DNA from 2 places in the Rahnella sp. R3(2024) genome. Region 2 is predicted to be linked to the other one. Evidence: predicted binding sites of a transcription regulator. Region 2 holds the regulator's gene; the other holds the start of a gene.

Region 1 (9,676 bases), 450 kb from region 2:
ATGATGTAAGACATTTGCTATTCATAATGCGGGTTATTTCGCTAATTAAGTCGCCGTATATTTTAATTCACTTTAAATTCAATTCGATAACATCAGAGCATCGGCTGAAGGCGTGAGACGGCAGGGCGGTATCTTGAGCCTTTGCGGCGATAGGGTAAAGTCTTTCTTACGCGATGAAGGCAAGAATGGAAACACGGATGATTTACGCCTTCAGGGAATACGGGAAATGCATGGCGCTTTAAGGATGAACGGGGCCGGAAGCCCTGAAAGGCAAAGGAAAAACCGGGACGTTGAGGCTATACAGGGAAAGTGTTTGTTGAATATCCTTCGCAGGAAGGAAAGAAAAAGGCAGCAAGGTCCACTTGCTGCCTTTTTTCTTTGGTCGCTTTCTGCTAGATTCCGCCGCAAATCTATACTAAATGTACACACCTAAGAGCAGAATCCATGAAACAGCCAGCGAAAGCCCCGCGCGCCAATACCGCGACAGCCAAACCGAAGAGAAAAAAGAATCGCGTCGAGCTCGATATTGAAGCGCGCGAACGCAAACGTGACAACCGCCGCCGCGGCCGTAAGGCTGGTTCCCGTGCGAACCCGGATGCCAACCAAAATCAAAGTGGTGCAGCCGCGAAGAAAACCGATCCGCGCATTGGCAGTAAAAAAGCCGTGCCACTGATTGTTGAAACCGTCATGAACAATGCACCTAAAGCGAAGAAAGCGGCGCAGCCTGTGCAAGATGCAAAACCAAAAATGACCCCGGAAGAAGAACTGACATTACTGGAAAATGATCAACGTCTGGATGCTTTGCTGGATCTTATCGATGACGGTAAAGCCCTGAGCGCTGAAGATCAGGCTTATGTTGATCAGACTCTGGATCGCATCGACGTTCTGATGGAACTGCTGGGTATCGAACTTGGCGATGATGAAGATGACGAAGAAGAAGAAGAAAAGAACGAAGACATGATGCAGTTGCTCAAGCGCGGGAATCCAAAAGAAGGTTTCTAAGCCATGAGCTGGGTCATTCCGGCAATAGCCTTACTCTTTGCATGTTATCTGCTTTGGTTATTCGGTAAACTACGACGGTTATCGAAAACCAAAGCACGTTTGCGCAGAGCGACCTTTGCACGGCAGGCCAACAGCCTGCCGGTAAGGCGAACCGGCAGCATCCGACGCCGGAAGGAGTGAGTCACCATGTCAGAACAGACAACCGTTTGGGATTTAGCGCTGATCCAGAAGTACAACTACTCTGGCCCGCGGTACACATCCTACCCAACCGCACTTGAATTCAGCGAAAGCTACAACGACGCAGCCTTTGAAAAAGCCGCTGCCCGTTATCCGGATCGTTCCCTCTCGTTGTATGTCCACATTCCTTTCTGTCATAAGCTCTGCTACTTCTGCGGCTGCAATAAACTGGTTACCCGCCAGCAGCATAAAGCCGAAGAATATCTGAATGTGCTCGGTAAAGAGATCCGCCACCGTGCGCCGCTCTTTAAGGGCCGTCACGTGAGTCAGCTCCATTGGGGCGGTGGTACTCCCACTTATCTCAACAAAGCCCAGATAGGCCGTCTGATGAGCCTTCTGCGTCAACATTTCACTATCCTGCCTGATGCTGAGATGTCGCTGGAGATTGATCCGCGTGAAATTGAGCTGGATGTGCTGGACCATCTGCGCAACGAAGGCTTCAATCGCCTGAGCATGGGCGTGCAGGATTTCAACAAAGAAGTGCAGCGTCTGGTTAACCGCGAGCAGGATGAAGAGTTCATCTTTGCGCTGATTGAACGCGCCAGGGCGCTCGGTTTCAACTCAACCAATATCGATCTGATTTACGGTTTGCCAAAACAAACCGCCGAAAGTTTTGCTTATACTCTGCAACGTGTGGCGGCGCTCAATCCGGACCGTCTCAGCGTTTTCAACTACGCTCACATGCCGAAGCTGTTCGCGGCACAACGCAAAATCAAAGATGCCGACTTACCCGGTGCTGAAGAGAAACTGAAAATCCTGCAGGAAACCATCAGTTCACTGACGGCGTCCGGTTACCGGTTTATCGGGATGGATCACTTTGCGCGCCCTGATGACGAACTGGCGATTGCTCAGCGTGAAGGCAAACTTCACCGTAATTTCCAGGGATATACCACGCAGGGCGACAGCGATTTACTGGGCATGGGCGTGTCGGCCATCAGCATGTTGGGCGACACCTACGCGCAGAACGAGAAAGACCTCAAAACGTATTACGCCAGAGTTGAAGAGCAGGGGAACGCACTGTGGCGCGGTCTGGAAATGACCGATGACGACTGTCTGCGCCGCGATGTTATTAAATCGTTGATCTGCCATTTCGAGCTGAGTTTCGCCGATATCGAACAGCGTTATGGTATCCGCTTTACCGATTATTTTGCCGACGATCTGGCGCTGCTGACGCCGCTGGCGGAAGACGGGCTTGTCGAGGTGAGTGAAAAACACATTCAGGTCACGCCGCGCGGACGTTTGCTGATCCGTAATATCTGCATGTGTTTTGATATTTATCTGCGCCGGCAGGTACGTCAGCAGCAATTCTCCCGCGTTATCTGATTCTTCGCTGCAAATCGATTCGCATCAACGCAAAACAAAGCAAAACAGCCGCATGCGCGGCTGTTTTGCTGTCTGGCGCAGGAAAGGATTATTCCATGCCCAGTTCTTTTAGTTTGCGGGTAAGGGTGTTTCGTCCCCAGCCCAGCAACCGTGCAGCTTCCTGTTTATGCCCCTGAGTATGGCGCAACGCCGTAGTCAGTAATGTCCGCTCCATTTCAGGTTGTGCTTCCGACAGCAGGTTTTGATGACCGGAGCGCAGTGCGCGATCCGCCCACTGTGCCAGCAGCGTTGCCCAGCTGTCCGGCAAACTCTGTCCGCCTGCTTCCGGCGCAGAAGTCTCAAACAGTTCACTCGGCAAATCCTGAATCAGAACTTCCTGGCCCGCCGCCATCACCGTCAGCCAGCGACAAGTGTTTTCCAGCTGGCGCACGTTACCTTGCCACGGCAGACGCGTCAGCGCCGTTTCGGTTTCCGGATGCAGATTTTTTGCTTCCACGCCCAGTTCTTTTGCCGCCACTTGCAGGAAGTAACGCGCCAGACGCGGAATGTCTTCACGACGTTCACGCAGCGGTGGCAGATGGACGCGGATAACGTTCAGGCGATGGAATAAATCCTCACGGAATTTTCCTTCCTGAACCCTAAGCTCCAGATTCTGGTGGGTCGCCGCAATGATTCGCACGTCCACTTTCACCGGTGCATAGCCGCCGACGCGGTAGAACTGACCGTCTGCCAGCACGCGCAGAAGACGGGTTTGCACATCGAGCGGCATATCACCGATTTCATCCAGGAACAGCGTGCCATTGTCGGCCTGCTCGAAACGCCCCTGACGAACGGTATTCGCTCCAGTAAATGCCCCTTTTTCGTGGCCGAACAGTTCGGACTCGATCAGGTCTTTCGGGATTGCCGCCATATTCAGCGCGATAAAAGGCGCTTTAGCGCGAGGGCTGTGACGATGCAAGGCATGAGCCACCAGCTCTTTACCGGTACCGGATTCGCCGTTAATCAGCACGCTGATTGAAGAGCGGGACAAACGGCCGATGATGCGGAACACGTCCTGCATGGCTGGCGCTTCGCCAATAATGTCAGCAGTCGGGCCGCTGGCTGGCTGAGTTCGGGCCGGTTGTTGTTGTTCCTGATAATGACTGATGGCGCGCTCTACCAGCGCCACGGCTTCGTCAATGTCGAACGGTTTTGGCAGATAATCAAACGCGCCTTGCTGATAGGCGCTGACCGCAGCATCCAGATCGGAATGGGCTGTCATTATGATGACCGGAAGCATCGGATGGCGTTGTTTAATCTGCTTAAGCAGCGCTAAACCGTCCATCCCAGGCATGCGGATATCGGATAACAACACGTCAGGGGTTTGAGTCGCAATGGCTTCCAGCACTTCATTACCGCTGTCAAACGTGGTGCAGGTTAAACCGGCTCCAGTGAGCGCACGTTCAAGAACCCAGCGGATGGAGCTATCGTCATCGACGATCCAGACTATCCCTCGTTGCATAAGAACCTCACTGGCGAATAGGCAGGAAAACCGAGAATTCGGTATGACCTGGCCAACTGTTAAATTCAACTTTACCCGAATGCTGATCAATCAAACTGCGCGCGATGGACAGGCCCAAACCGGTGCCCCCCTCGCGGCCACTGACCATGGGGTAAAAAAGGGTGTCCTGCAAATGGCCCGGTACGCCGGGGCCGTCATCTTCAATATCGATGCGGGCCGCCAGACGATAACGCACACCATGTAACGTGATCTGGAAGGCAGTGCGCGTACGCAGTGTAATTGTGCCGCCTTCCTCCCCGAGTGCCTGCAGGGCATTGCGGGTGATGTTTAACAAAATCTGTTCTATCTGATCGGGGTCGTGCGCCAGTTCCGGCAGGCTTGGGTCATAGTCCCTCACCAGTTGAACGTTATCTGGCTTTTCCATCGATACCAGCTGACAAACACGCTCTGCAACCTGATGAATACTTTGCGTAACGTGCTGGCTTGGGCGCTGTGGCCCCAGCAAACGGTCGACCAGATTACGCAGGCGGTCTGCCTGCTCAATAATGACTTTGGTGTATTCCAGCAGCGCCGGATCGGGGAGCGCTCTTGAAAGTAACTGCGCTGCACCACGCAAACCGCCGAGCGGGTTTTTAATTTCATGTGCCAGACCGCGGATTAAATCACGCGCGGCAACCTGTTGAGCGTGCTGCAATTGTTCCTGGCTCAGCTTACGCTGATTATCCATCGGAGCCAGTTCGACCAAAATGAAGCCTTCCGGCAGCATCTGCGCGGTCAGTGACAACACGTGCGCGCGGCCATCCACGACCAGAGTCACTTCGCTGTCTGTAAAGCCCTGTCCGGCAGTCAGACTTTCACGCATCAACTCGATATTCAGGGAAAAATATCCCACCAGCTCAGGCAACGGTGTGCCAAAAAGTTTGCGGGAACTTTGCGCCAGTAATTGCTGAGCCGCCGGATTGGCGTAATGCACAGCCAAATCGTCGTCCAATAACAGAACGCTGTTGATTAAGGAATTCAGGATCTGCCCAGCATCGGGCAGTTTGCCAGTTGCCATACCGCAGTCTCCCGCACCTGATCGGTGCATTTTATCTCGTTACCCGGCGAAATCACGGGGCTGAGGGGTTAAGCAGGAAAGAGTGTGGAGAAAAAAGCCCATCCGGAGATGGGCTGAAAGTTTCCACGGCAACAAATTAAATCGTCTGACTTGATTTTGACGCTGAAGGTTTTCTCACTACCGGGCCTTCAGTCGGGTATTACGCTCAGCGTCCGTCCTGAAGACGAACGCTGAGTTAAGGGCTTAAACGCTGTAATACAGTTCGAATTCAACCGGATGCGGAGTCATACGCACGCGGTCCATTTCTTCTTTACGCAGATCGATATACGCTTCGATAGCGTCGTCAGTGAACACGCCGCCACGGGTCAGGAACTCGCGGTCTTCGTTCAGTGCGTTCAGGGCTTCTTCCAGTGAACCTGCAACTTTTGGAATTTCTGCTTCTTCTTCCGGTGGCAGGTCATACAGGTTTTTGTCCATCGCATCGCCAGGGTGGATCTTGTTGATGATGCCGTCCAGGCCAGCCATCATCAGTGCTGCAAACGCCAGGTATGGGTTAGCCGCTGGATCAGGGAAACGCGCTTCGATACGCATCGCTTTAGGGCTTGATACGTGTGGAATACGGATAGAGGCAGAACGGTTACGCGCAGAGTAAGCCAGCATAACTGGCGCTTCGTAGCCCGGGACCAAACGCTTGTAGGAGTTGGTTGTCGGGTTAGCGTAGGCGTTGATTGCTTTAGCGTGCTTGATGATACCGCCGATGTAGAACAGTGCCATTTCAGACAGGCCGCCGTATTTGTCGCCAGCGAACAGGTTGTTACCGTTCTTGGACAAAGACATGTGGCAGTGCATACCGGAACCGTTATCGCCAAACATTGGTTTAGGCATGAAGGTCGCTGTTTTACCAAATGCGTGAGCCACGTTGTGCACCACGTATTTGTAGATTTGGATTTCGTCTGCTTTTTTGGTCAGGGTGTTGAAGCGGGTTGCCACTTCGTTCTGGCCAGCAGTTGCCACTTCGTGGTGGTGAGCTTCAACAACCAGACCCATTTCTTCCATGGTCAGACACATGGTAGAACGCAGATCCTGGGAGGAGTCGACCGGAGGAACCGGGAAGTAACCGCCTTTCACTGCAGGACGGTGGCCTTTGTTGCCGCCTTCGTATTTGGTGCTGGAGTTCCATGCGCCTTCGATATCATCGATAGCGACGTGGGAACCGGAGATGCTGCTGCCGAAGCGCACATCATCAAACAGGAAGAATTCTGGCTCTGGCCCGAACAGTACGGTGTCCGCGATACCGGAAGAGCGCAGGAAATCTTCTGCACGTTTTGCGGTAGAACGTGGGTCACGGTCATAACCTTGCAGCGTTGTCGGCTCAAGGATGTCGCAACGGATGATCAGCGTGGTTTCTTCATAGAATGGGTCAAGAACAGCAGTGCTGGCATCTGGCATCAGAACCATGTCAGATTCGTTAATGCCTTTCCAGCCACCGATTGAAGAGCCATCAAACATTTTGCCTTCTTCGAAGAAGTCAGCGCTAACCTGGTGTGCAGGAATGGTGACGTGCTGTTCTTTGCCTTTGGTATCAGTGAAACGTAAATCTACGAATTTCACTTCATGCTCATTCAGCATCGTCAAAACGTGTTCAGCGGACATACTAGTTCTCCCGAATTTCTCATTATCGTCGTGGAACGAATAACCATTTTTGGTCTTTAGTTGGAAATAACAGCTTTACTTGAACTGGCGTGTAGCCTAAACCGCACTATCATTTGTCTGGTCAGACTCTTTTCACCCTGTAAAAACTTTTTACCCTAAAAACTATTAGCGAAAAGTGTGCCAACTTTGAGAAAATCCAAACAGCGCCATTTTACAGGGCTCTTGCACTCAATAAGTATGCACCATAACGGAGTTTATGCACTACAATGGTGCTAATCGTGAGATGCAAGGCACCAAAAAGGTGCGTCATATTGGTTCAGTGTTCTTTTTGCACCGTGAAAGGGATCACAAAGTAACCATCCTTAAGTTGTTTCTACAAGATCCTTGTGATCTTGTTTAGAACCTCGCTTAATACGTGTACAATAGCGCGCTATTTCTAATGCCTGAGGCAAAGCTGTGATCGAAAATTTGCGTAACATCGCCATTATTGCCCACGTTGACCATGGTAAAACCACCCTGGTCGACAAGCTGCTGCAACAATCCGGTACTTTCGGAGAGCGTGTAGAAGCCACTGAACGCGTAATGGACTCCAACGATTTGGAGAAAGAGCGTGGGATTACCATCCTCGCAAAAAACACCGCCATTAATTGGAAAGACTACCGCATCAACATCGTGGATACCCCAGGACACGCCGATTTCGGCGGTGAGGTTGAGCGTGTGATGTCAATGGTCGACTCGGTGCTGCTGGTTGTGGATGCAATGGATGGCCCAATGCCGCAAACCCGTTTCGTGACCAAAAAAGCATTCGCTAATGGTCTGAAACCGATCGTGGTAATCAACAAGGTTGACCGCCCTGGCGCGCGTCCTGACTGGGTTGTTGATCAGGTCTTCGACCTGTTCGTAAACCTGGACGCAACCGACGAACAACTCGATTTCCCAATCATCTATGCATCAGCACTGATGGGTATCGCGGGTAACGACCATAACGATATGGCCGAAGACATGACCCCGTTGTACCAGGCGATCGTTGACCACGTATCTCCGCCACAAGTTGAGATGGATGCACCGTTCCAGATGCAAATCTCTCAGCTGGACTACAACAACTATGTTGGCGTCATCGGCATCGGCCGCATCAAACGCGGTACCGTTAAGCCAAACCAACAAATCACTGTCATCGACAGCGAAGGCAAAACCCGTAACGGTAAAGTCGGTAAAGTTCTGACCCATATGGGTCTTGAGCGTATCGAAGCCACCGTTGCTGAAGCGGGCGACATCATCGCGATCACTGGCCTTGGTGAACTGAACATCTCCGACACAATCTGTGATCCGGCGAATGTTGAAGCTCTGCCAGCGCTGAGCGTTGATGAACCAACCGTAACCATGTATTTCTGCGTAAACACCTCTCCGTTCTGTGGTAAAGAAGGCAAGTATGTGACTTCACGTCAGATCCTTGATCGTCTGAACAAAGAACTGGTGCACAACGTGGCACTGCGTGTTGACGAAACTGAAGATGCTGATGCATTCCGTGTTTCAGGCCGTGGTGAACTTCACCTGTCGGTTCTGATCGAAAACATGCGTCGTGAAGGTTTCGAGCTGGCGGTTTCCCGTCCTAAAGTAATCAACCGTAAAATCGATGGCCGCATGCAAGAGCCATTCGAGAACGTGACACTGGATATCGAAGAGCAACACCAGGGTTCTGTTATGCAGGCCATGGGTGAGCGTAAAGGCGATGTCAAAGACATGATCCCAGACGGTAAAGGTCGTATCCGTCTTGATTACCTGATCCCTGCACGTGGCCTGATCGGCTTCCGTACTGAATTCATGACCATGACTTCAGGTACCGGTCTGCTGTACTCCACGTTCAGCCACTACGATGACGTTCGTCAGGGCGAAATCGGCCAGCGTCAGAACGGCGTGCTGATTTCTAACGGTCAGGGTAAAGCAGTTGCGTTCGCACTGTACAGCCTGCAAGACCGCGGTAAATTGTTCCTGGGCCACGGCGCAGAAGTGTATGAAGGCCAGATCATCGGTATTCACTCACGTTCTAACGACCTGACTGTGAACTGTCTGACCGGTAAGAAACTGACCAACATGCGTGCGTCCGGTACTGACGAAGCAACGACTCTGGTTCCTGCAATCAAAATGTCTCTGGAGCAAGCTCTGGAATTCATCGATGATGACGAGCTGGTCGAAGTGACTCCTCAGTCTGTGCGTATTCGTAAACGTCACCTGACCGAGAACGATCGTAAACGTGCAATGCGTGGTCCTAAAGAAGCGTAATCTTCTTTCACGTACGCCGTTACACAGAAACAGGGTGCCTTTGGTACCCTGTTTTTTTTATGTTTTTTTTCTGCTCCTGCGTAACATCCCCTCCTTCTGTCACTGTTCACCTGTACGTTTTACCGCTAAAGTTAACAGTCATCTTTGAAATCAGGAGCATGCAATGCTGTACATTTTTGATATGGGAAACGTCATTATTGATATTGATTTCAAACGTGTCCTTGGCGTCTGGAGCAATTTCAGCGGAACACCGCTTGCCACGCTGACCGAGCGATTCTCGATGGGAGAAGCCTTCCAAAAGCATGAGCGGGGAGAAATCAGCGACCAAGACTTTGCCGCCGAGCTTTGTCATGAGATGGGCATCGCGCTGAGTTTCGAACAATTCAGTTTGGGCTGGCAGTCAGTCTTTGTTGGATTGCGGCCTGAAGTGATTGAAATCTTTAAATCGCTACGTGAGAAAGGGCATCGCGTAGTGGTGTTGTCCAACACCAACCGTTTGCACCTCGATTTCTGGCCGCATAACTACCCGGAAATAGAAGCCAATACTGATGCCATCTATCTCTCACAAAACATTGGTATGCGTAAGCCTGAACCGGGTATTTTCCAGCATGTTCTGGAACAGG
Region 2 (9,676 bases):
GATGTGCGCAGCGTGACGCCGCCGCAGCTCGCCATCGTTGCAGAGCGTTTTAAACAACTTTTCAGCGGAGAAAAAGCATGAAGCTGACCCCGAATTTCTACCGTGACCGCGTATGTCTGAACGTGCTTGCCGGTTCAAAAGACAATGCCCGCGAGATTTATGAAGCGGCAGAAGGTCATGTGCTGGTCGGCGTGCTGTCCAAAAATTATGCGGATGTCGCGAGCGCGGTGGCGGACATGAAAGAGTACGCCGCACTGATTGAAAACGCCTTGTCCGTTGGCTTGGGCGCGGGCGATCCGCGTCAGTCGCTGATGGTCAGCCAGATTTCTGCGCAGGTTCAGCCGCAGCATGTGAATCAGGTTTTCACCGGCGTCGGGACCAGCCGCGGAATGCTCGGGCAAAACGACAGCGTGGTCAACGGTCTGATTTCTCCGACCGGTAAAGTCGGCTTCGTGAAGATCAATACCGGGCCGCTGAGTTCAGCCTCCGCTGACGCCATCGTGCCGGTGGAAACCGCCATTGCGCTGCTCAAAGACATGGGCGGCAGCTCGGTGAAATATTTCCCGATGGGCGGCCTGAAAACCTGTGATGAATTCGCGGCGGTGGCCCGTGCCTGTGCGGAACAGGATTTCTGGCTGGAGCCGACCGGCGGCATCGATTTAGAAAACTTCGAGCCGATTATGGACATCGCGCTGGCGGCGGGCGTGACCAAAATCATCCCGCATATCTACAGTTCCATCATCGACAGCGCGTCGGGTCATACCCGCCCTGAGGATGTGAAAACCCTGCTGGCCAGCGTCAAAAAATTGCTGGGCTGAAGGTTCTGACCTTTCCTGCGCGGTAAGCCGTCTGCGCGGTTAAACACCCTGCATCCCCCGTTCACTGCGCGGGTGCAGGGTTCTCTTGTCTGACAGTCCCAAATTCTGAGGAAATGTATGAGAAACTGGTTTCTGATTTCAGGTTTAACCTCCGCGATGCTGGCAGTGTCTGCCATGCCGCTCTATGCAGCAGAAAAAACAATGACTTCGACGACTTCGCATTTTGCTTATGTCGGCACCTACAACCCGAACGGGGAAGGTGTCTACCGCTTTACATTCGATCCGAAAACCGGTGCGCTGAGTGATAAAACCCTCGCCAGCCAGTTGCCCAATCAGGCGCAGATGGTACTCAGCCACGACGGCAAAACGTTGTTTATCGGCAGTGAAACTGACAATTACAACGGCGGTAAACACGGATCCGTGGCGGCTTACCGCATTTCACCAGAAGACGGCAGCCTGACGCTGATTAATCAGGTGGATTCACAGGGCGCGGGGCCGGTGTACTTGTCACTGACGCCTAAAGGCGAACATCTGCTGGTGGCGAACTACATCAGCGGCGTGGTGGCGGTATTCCCGGTGGAGGCCAGCGGAAAACTGAGCGAAGCCAGTAACAGCCAGCAGGATGCCGGCCCGGCGGGCGCGGGCAAACCGGCCACCGCCGCGGAAGGCAGTTTTGCCATCAGCGACCACAACGGGCCGCACGCGCATATGATCGCCACCGATCCTTCCGGTAAGTTCGCCTTCTCCACGGATCTTGGGCTGGATCGGATTTATCAGTGGAAACTCAACGGCGAGAGCGGCGCGCTGGAAGCTAACGATCCGCCGTTCATCAAAGCCTCTTCGGAAGGCGCCGGGCCGCGTCATTTTGTTTTCCATCCCAACGGCCACGTGGTTTTCCTGATCAACGAAGAAGCCTCGACGCTGACCAGTTATCGCTTTGATGCAAGCAAAGGCACGCTGACGGAACTGCACAGCCTGTCCTCGCTGCCCGCCGGTTTTAAAGGCACCAACTTTGCGGCAGGCATCGTGCTGAGCAAAGACGGCAAACATCTGTACGTGGCCAACCGCCTGCACAACAGCATTGCGCAGATCACCGTGACCGGCGAAGGCGCGATGACCTGGAGCGGGGAAACCTGGACGCGGGGCGATTACCCGAGAACGCTGACCCTGTCGCCGGATGGCAAATATATTTACGCAATGAATCAACGAAGCGATAACATCACTACATTCAAGGTATCGCCGGACAGCGGCAAACTGACGTTTGTCGACAGCTACGTGGCGGTCGGCAGTCCGTCGCTAATGGTGATTGCGCCTTAACCGGCGCAGCAGAAACAAACCCCGTCCACAGCCAGTCATTGCCGTGGACGGGGCCTCGCTGAAACGAACTGGAAAAACCATGGTGAGATTTCCCAATCAACGGCTGGCGCAATTGTTCGACGCGTTACAGACCGAAACCCTGCCTCAGGACGAGCTGGCGAAGCGTCTGGCGGTGTCAACGCGTACCGTGCGTGCCGACATCACCTCGCTCAACGAAATCATCGCCGACTACGGTGCAAGCTTTGTTCACAGCCGTGGCAGCGGGTATCAGCTGAAAATCGACGATCAGGCGCTGTTCTCGTCGTTACAGCACACGACACAACGTAAACCGAACCCGACGCCGCGCACCGCCGCCGAACGGGTGAAAACGTTGCTGATCCGCTTTTTGACCTCAGCTTTTTCACTCAAGCTGGAAGATCTGGCCGATGAATGGTTTGTCAGCCGGGGAACCCTGCAAAATGATATGGCTGAGGTGAGGGAGCATCTGGCGCGCTACCACCTGAATATTGAAACCAAGCCGCGTTATGGCATGAAGCTGTTTGGTGCAGAACTGGCGATCCGCGCCTGTCTGACCGATCTGCTGTTCCAGCTGGATGCTGAAGAACAGGCGAATCCGCTGCTGAAAGCGGAAAGTCTGGAGCCGGAAGCGCTGGTGCCGCTGACGCGCTTTATGCATCAGCTGCTGACGCAGTCCTCCATTCAGCTGACCGATGAAGGCGAGCAGTATCTGATCCTCTATTGCGCGGTTGCCATCAAGCGCATTACCGGCGGCTATCCGCTGACGGATTTTGATGCCGAAGACGGCGATCCTGCGGTGAAACAGGTTTCTGTACGGCTGGCAGCCGAGCTGAAAAATCTCGTCGGCAAGGAGATCCCGGCTTCTGAAGAAGCCTATCTGCGGGTGAATATCGCCGCCCGTCGCGTGCAGCAAATTCTGCCGACCGACATTAATGCCGACGATGACGAATCGCTGGTCGATTACATTCTTTCGTATATCAACTCGCACTATAACTATGATCTTCAGGGTGATAAGCAGCTGCGCGCCGACCTGCTGACGCACATCAAGACCATGATTACGCGGGTGAAATACCAGATTAATATCCCCAACCCGCTGCTGAACAACATCAAACAGCATTATCCGATGGCCTATGACGTCACGCTGGCGGCGGTGTCCAGCTGGGGGAAATACACGCCGTATACGCTCAGCGAAAACGAGATCGGTTTTCTGGTGCTGCACATCGGCGTCGGGCTGGAGCGGCATTACAATATCGGTTATCAGCGCCATCCGCAGGTGATGCTGGTGTGCGACACCGGCAATTCGACCATCCGCATGATCCAGGCGCAGATCAGCCGTAAGTATCCGCAGCTGGTGATGAAACAGATTGTGACGCTGCGCGATTACGAGAAACTGGAACACATCGACGAAGATTTTATTATCTCCAACGCCCGTATCAGCGAGAAGAATAAGCCGGTGGTGGTGCTGTCGCCGTTCCCGACCGAATACCAGATGGAACAGCTCGGCAAGCTGGTGCTGGTCGATCGCACACGGCCTTATATGCTGGAAAAATTCTTCGACGAAAAACACTTTATGATCGTCAACGAGCCGATGACTCAGGCGGAATTATTCCGCCATGTGTGTTCGCAGCTGGAGGCCGAGGGATATGTCGATCAGGCGTTTTATCCGTCGGTGGTGGAGCGTGAGGAAATCGTTTCGACCATGCTGGGCGAAGGCATTGCGCTGCCGCACTCGCTGGGGCTGCTGGCGAAGAAAACGGTGGTGATTACGCTGCTCTCGCCGCAGGGCATTGCCTGGGGAGAAGGGGAGACGGCGCACGTGATTTTCCTGCTGGCCATCAGCAAGGCCGATTACGAAGAAGCGATGGCGATTTACGATTTGTTCGTGACGTTTGTGCGGGAGCGTTCGATGAGCCGTTTACTGAGCAGTGAAAATTTTGAAAGCTTCAAGGCCATTGCAATAGATTGCCTTTCCCGCATTTAGCCTGCGGCCCTGACGCCGCAGCGGCGTTCGTTCACCCGAATCACTGACTGATGTCAGCTCATCGGGGCTCTCTCCCTGGCTGCCTTGCTGCAACGCCAATGACTAAGAGTGAGGAGTCTTAGTCTTCGTCAAATCCTGAATTGATCAGATTAACAACTGCCGTCAGCGCCTGCTCTTCATCGGGGCCGGTGGCTTCGATTTCGATCTGCTGACCTTTCGGGGAATCGAGCATCAGCAGTGCTATCACGCTGCTGGCTTCTGCTTCTATGCCTGTGCCATTGCGCAGCATCACTTCCGATTCAAAACTCTGCACCAGTTCAAACAACTTCATGGCCGGACGGGCGTGCATGCCTAACCGGTTTTTGATTTCTACCGTTTGTTTCACCGTCATGATTTGCGTTTTTCCAGCGTGCGATGGCGGGATTGCACATTCTTCCCGCGGGAACGGAAATAGTCGGCCAGTTGTTCTGCGATATACACCGAACGGTGTTTACCCCCGGTACAACCAATGGCGACGGTCAGATAGCTGCGGTTGTTGGTTTCCAGCATCGGCAGCCATTGTTCGAGGTAGCTGCGGGTCTGGTAGATAAAGTTGTGCACTTCGGTGTGACGATCGAGGAACGCCGCCACCGGTTTATCAAGGCCGGTCATCGGACGCAGTTTCGGATCCCAGTGCGGGTTTGGCAGGAAACGCACGTCAAACACGTAATCGGCATCAATCGGCAGGCCGTGTTTGAAGCCAAAGGATTCAAAGACCATCGTCAGTTCACGCTCACGTTTGCCCAGAAGACGGGTACGCAGCATTTCTGCCAGTTCATGAACCGACATTTCTGAGGTGTCGATGATCAGATCGGCTGCGGAGCGCAATGGCTCGAGCAGATCGGCTTCTTCATCGATGGCACTTTCAAGGGACAGGTTTTTGCTGGAAAGCGGGTGCAGACGACGGGTATCGCTGTAACGACGGATCAGGGTATTGCGGTCTGCGTCGAGAAACAGCAACTGCGGCGAAAAACTCTCAGGCAGTTGTGACATCGCATGCTCATACACTTCCGGTGTTTCTGGCATGTTGCGCACGTCAATGCTGACGGCGGCAGACGTATTGCGTTCGACAAGTGTCTGGGCGAGCTGCGGCAGTAAAACCACCGGCAGATTGTCCACACAGTAAAATCCCATGTCTTCTAATGCCCTTAGGGCAACCGACTTCCCGGAACCGGAACGGCCGCTGACAATCATCAGCACCATGGTGTCACTCCCCTGGCATTCAGTGTTCAGAATTCACTTTCCCGGCGCGTTGCCGGGAATCATCAATTTATTCGTTTTCTGTCATTATCTGGAACAGTTCTTCGTCGCTTTGCGCTCCGCGCAGACGGCGACACACTGTTTTATCAGCCAATTTTTTGGCCACTAAAGACAAGGTGTGTAAGTGGGTTTTACATTGATCTGCCGGAACCAGCAAGGCAAAAAGGAGATCCACCGGCTGATTGTCGATAGCGTCAAACGCGATCGGTTGATCGAGCTGAATAAACACGCCGACGGCGCGTAATGTGTCTTCTTCCAGCTTGCCGTGCGGGATGGCGATCCCGGCACCGATCCCGGTGCTGCCCATACGCTCACGGGTCAAAATGGCGTCGAAAATCACTTGTGGCGACAAATTCAATTGTTTGGCAGCCAGTTCGCTGATGATTTCCAGCGCGCGTTTTTTGCTGGCGCAATGAACGCCGCTTTTGGTGCATTCGGCATTCAGCACCGACGTTAATTGCATTGCAGTATCGTTGATCATGTCATCTTCACTTTTGCACTGATTCACCCTTAAAGCTATATCGGCTCGTTCCCCGAAGGTCACAAGCCGATGCCCGAAGGTGTGTAGCACAGGGTTGGCTACATGAATGTCAGTGCTGTTTCAGTTTGTCTTTATGTTTGTTCAGCTGGCGCGCCAGTTTATCAACCAGGCCGTCAATCGCTGCGTACATATCCTGATGCTCCGAGGTGGCATGCAACTCGCCTCCGTTCACATGCAGCGTCGCTTCCGCGATTTTCTGCACTTTTTCAACGCTTAACACCACATACACCTGATTTATCCTGTCGAAATACTGTTCGAGCTTCGCCAGTTTCATCGTGATGAATTCTCTCAGGGGATCGGTGATCTCAATGTGATGTCCGGTAATGTTGAGCTGCATAATGTCTTCCTTCTCTGTTGAGGTCAAACTAACTGTTTACGCTGGTTTGAGGGCGGGATGGACAAAGACTCTCGGTATTTTGCGACGGTACGGCGCGCCACCATAATTCCCTGATTGGAAAGCAGGGTAGCTAACTTACTGTCACTCAGCGGTTTTACAGGATTCTCCGCTGCAATTAATTTCTTCACCAGCGCCCGGATCGCGGTGGACGATGCCTCGCCGCCGCTGTCAGTACTGACGTGGCTGGAGAAGAAATACTTCAGTTCGAAAATGCCACGCGGGCTGTGCAGGAATTTCTGCGTTGTAACGCGTGAAATCGTCGATTCGTGCATTTCCACGGCGCTGGCGATATCGGCCAGCACCATCGGTTTCATGTATTCATCACCCATCTCAAAGAACGCCTGCTGCTGCTCAACGATGCAGCGCGTGACTTTCAGCAGCGTGTCGTTGCGGCTCTCCAGACTTTTGATCAACCACTTGGCTTCCTGCAAATTGCTGCGGATAAATTGCCCGTCGCTGTCGCTGCGGGTCGAATTGCCCATCGCAGCATAATGCTGGTTGATTTTCAGTCGCGGAATGCTGTCTGAGTTCAGTTCGACAGTCCAGACACCGGACACTTTGCGTACCAGCACATCCGGGATGACGTATTCGGATTCGCCGGTGTTGATCGACTGGCCTGGTCGCGGATCAAGAGACTGGATCAGGAGCATCGCTCCTTTCAGTGTATCTTCTTTTAGACGGGTTGATCGCATAAGTGCGCGGAAATCATGGTTCGCCAGCAAATCCAGATGTTCGCTGATGATAAGTCTGGCTTCTGTAATGAAAGGCGTTTCCGGGACGTACTGGGAAAGCTGAATCAGCAGACAGTCGCGCAGGTCGCGCGCGGCGACACCCACGGGATCAAAACGCTGAACGCGTTTGAGCACGGCTTCCACTTCGTCCATCGTGACGTCGTCATCGCCGATACTTTCGAGAATATCGTCCAGAGAAATCGTCAGATATCCGGTGTCATCCACCGCATCGACAATCGAGGTCGCGATAGCCGCATCGGTGTCGGAAAACGGCGTCAGTTCGACCTGCCACATCAGGTAATCCTGAAGCGTCTGGGTGGTTTCACCTTGATAAACGGGCAGCTCGTCGTCGCTGTAATCGTTACCGGTACCGGACGGTGTTCCGGCGGTGTAAATTTCATCCCAGGTCGCATCCAGCGGTAACTCTTCGGGCATGTCTTTTTGCTCGAGAGCCTCGCGGGTATCCAGACCTTCACTGTCAGCGGTTTCGACCGCATCGATCTCATCGTGAAGATCGGTTTGTTCCAGCAGAGGGTTGCTCTCCAGCGCGAGTTGGATCTCCTGTTGGAGCTCAAGCGTGGACAATTGCAACAGGCGGATTGCCTGCTGTAATTGAGGAGTCATTGCCAGTTGTTGGCTGAATCTGAGTTGCAAACCTTGCTTCATATCTTGGCTTTATATCCGTAGATGAGTTCGAACGGCAACACTTCGGTCAGAAACGGCCTGTTTCAGTGTAAAGCGAAACAGGCGCGCTTCAGGCGGCGCAGATCACAGACGGAATTCTTCACCAAGATAAACACGTTTCACTTGTTCATCAGCAAGAATGTCGGCTGGGGTGCCGTGGGCGATAAGCTTGCCCTGACTGACGATATAGGCGCGTTCACACACGTCGAGCGTTTCACGGACGTTGTGGTCAGTGATCAGAACGCCCAGACCGCTGTCGCGAAGATGCTCAATGATTTTTTTGATGTCGATAACGGAAATCGGGTCAACACCGGCAAAGGGTTCATCCAGCAGGATAAACTTAGGGTTGGCTGCCAGTGCGCGGGCAATTTCCACACGACGGCGTTCACCCCCGGACAGTGACTGGCCGAGGTTATCGCGCAAGTGAGAGATATGGAATTCTTCCATCAGCTCATTGGCGCGATCATTGCGCTGTTCTTTGTTCAGGTCGTCACGGATTTGCAGCACGGCCATCAGGTTGTCGAACACGCTGAGGCGGCGGAAAATAGAGGCTTCCTGAGGCAGGTAACCAATGCCGCGACGTGCGCGGGTATGCAATGGCAAAAGGCTGATGTCTTCGTCGTCAACGATGATTCGGCCAGCGTCACGCTGTACGATACCGACCACCATGTAGAAGGTGGTGGTTTTACCGGCACCGTTAGGGCCAAGTAATCCGACGATTTCGCCTGAATTGACTGCCAGGCTGACATCTTCAACGACCTTACGGCCTTTGTATGCCTTCGCCAGATTTTCTGCGATTAATTTTGCCATAAATTATCAGTTACTCTTTTTGGTCTGGCCACCGGCTGCTGCCGGGGTCTTTTCCTGCAACTGTGTCGGAACCAGCACGGTCGTGACACGGTTGCCTTTATCACTGAAGGCTTCCATCTGCTGTTTCTGCACCAGATAGGTAATACGATCGCCTTTCACATTGCTGTCCAGCTGTTCAAGGTAAGCGTTTCCGGTCAGGGTCACCAGATCGGTTTCCACTTCATAACGGACTTTCTGCGCGTGGCCTTTAATCGGTTTACCGTTGTCCTGCAACTGGTAGAAGGTCACCGGATTGCCGTAGCCTTCCACCACTTCTTTGCCGGAGACACCTTGCGGGCGGATCACCACAACTTTGTCGGCTTTAACCTGAATCGAGCCCTGATTCACCACCACATTGCCGGTAAAGGTTGCCGTGTTGGTGTTCACATCCAGCGCCTGATTGGCGGAATCAATGGTGATCGGTTTCGTTGTGTCGTCTTTCAGCGCGAATGCCGGAATGCTGATGGCCAACAACGAGCCGGTGATCAGAAGATTACGGATTTTATTTTTTGCTTTGAATTTCATAAGAGGTCGTTACCTTTTCGATCAGCTCTGCTGTTTTATCGCGCAGATTACCACGCATTTTCATGCCGTTAGATGTAAAACCTGTGCCATAAAGCGTTACTTCATCGTCTGAGGCAACGTCCTGTGTCGTCAGGTTAACCTGTGCATTATCCGTTTTGATTCTTTGCAGCTGTGATGTTTCTGGCGTCAGGCTGTCTGCCTGCACATGCCCATAAAGATAGAGCATTTTATCCTGAGTCATCTTGGCTTTATCAGAACGCAGCACCCAGGTTGGCACTTTATTCTTGTCATACATGGTCGCCACCGGGTTGGTAAACCATGTTACCTGATCGGTGGTGTAGTATTTGACCTGGTCCGACACCAGTTTGTAGGTCAGGCTTCCCAGCGGGTCATACACCATGGTTACCGTGTGGGAGCTTTGGTAGGTCGGTTCCTGATCGTTGACCGCCTGCGGCGCATCATCCGTATTGTCTGACAGTGACCAGCCAATCAGTATCAGCACGATGGCGGTCAGTA

What was found. The regulator sigma-54, encoded in region 2, starts transcription at its own class of promoters, with help from an activator protein. The targets are predictions, from matches to a motif close to GTTGGCACANNTTTCGCTNT.
Region 1: a site for sigma-54 is predicted at 6,939-6,958, ahead of glnA (glutamate--ammonia ligase). Genes of this name have one in related genera too.

What each region holds. Positions count from the first base shown of each region.
Region 1 is NZ_JBHGBU010000001.1:2,155,838-2,165,513, forward strand. It holds gene yihI (Der GTPase-activating protein YihI) at 445-1,002, shown strand; gene hemN (oxygen-independent coproporphyrinogen III oxidase) at 1,189-2,562, shown strand; gene glnG (nitrogen regulation protein NR(I)) at 2,651-4,063, opposite strand; gene glnL (nitrogen regulation protein NR(II)) at 4,071-5,120, opposite strand; gene glnA (glutamate--ammonia ligase) at 5,364-6,773, opposite strand; gene typA (ribosome-dependent GTPase TypA) at 7,230-9,053, shown strand; gene yihX (glucose-1-phosphatase) at 9,217-9,676, shown strand, end outside.
Region 2 is NZ_JBHGBU010000001.1:2,605,145-2,614,820, forward strand. It holds gene ABSH60_RS11810 (DgaE family pyridoxal phosphate-dependent ammonia lyase) at 1-81, shown strand, start outside; gene ABSH60_RS11815 (KDGP aldolase) at 78-818, shown strand; gene ABSH60_RS11820 (beta-propeller fold lactonase family protein) at 936-2,135, shown strand; gene ABSH60_RS11825 (transcription antiterminator) at 2,215-4,134, shown strand; gene npr (PTS phosphocarrier protein NPr) at 4,253-4,525, opposite strand; gene rapZ (RNase adapter RapZ) at 4,522-5,376, opposite strand; gene ptsN (PTS IIA-like nitrogen regulatory protein PtsN) at 5,444-5,914, opposite strand; gene hpf (ribosome hibernation promoting factor) at 6,024-6,311, opposite strand; gene rpoN (RNA polymerase factor sigma-54) at 6,335-7,768, opposite strand; gene lptB (LPS export ABC transporter ATP-binding protein) at 7,871-8,596, opposite strand; gene lptA (lipopolysaccharide ABC transporter substrate-binding protein LptA) at 8,603-9,160, opposite strand; gene lptC (LPS export ABC transporter periplasmic protein LptC) at 9,138-9,676, opposite strand, start outside.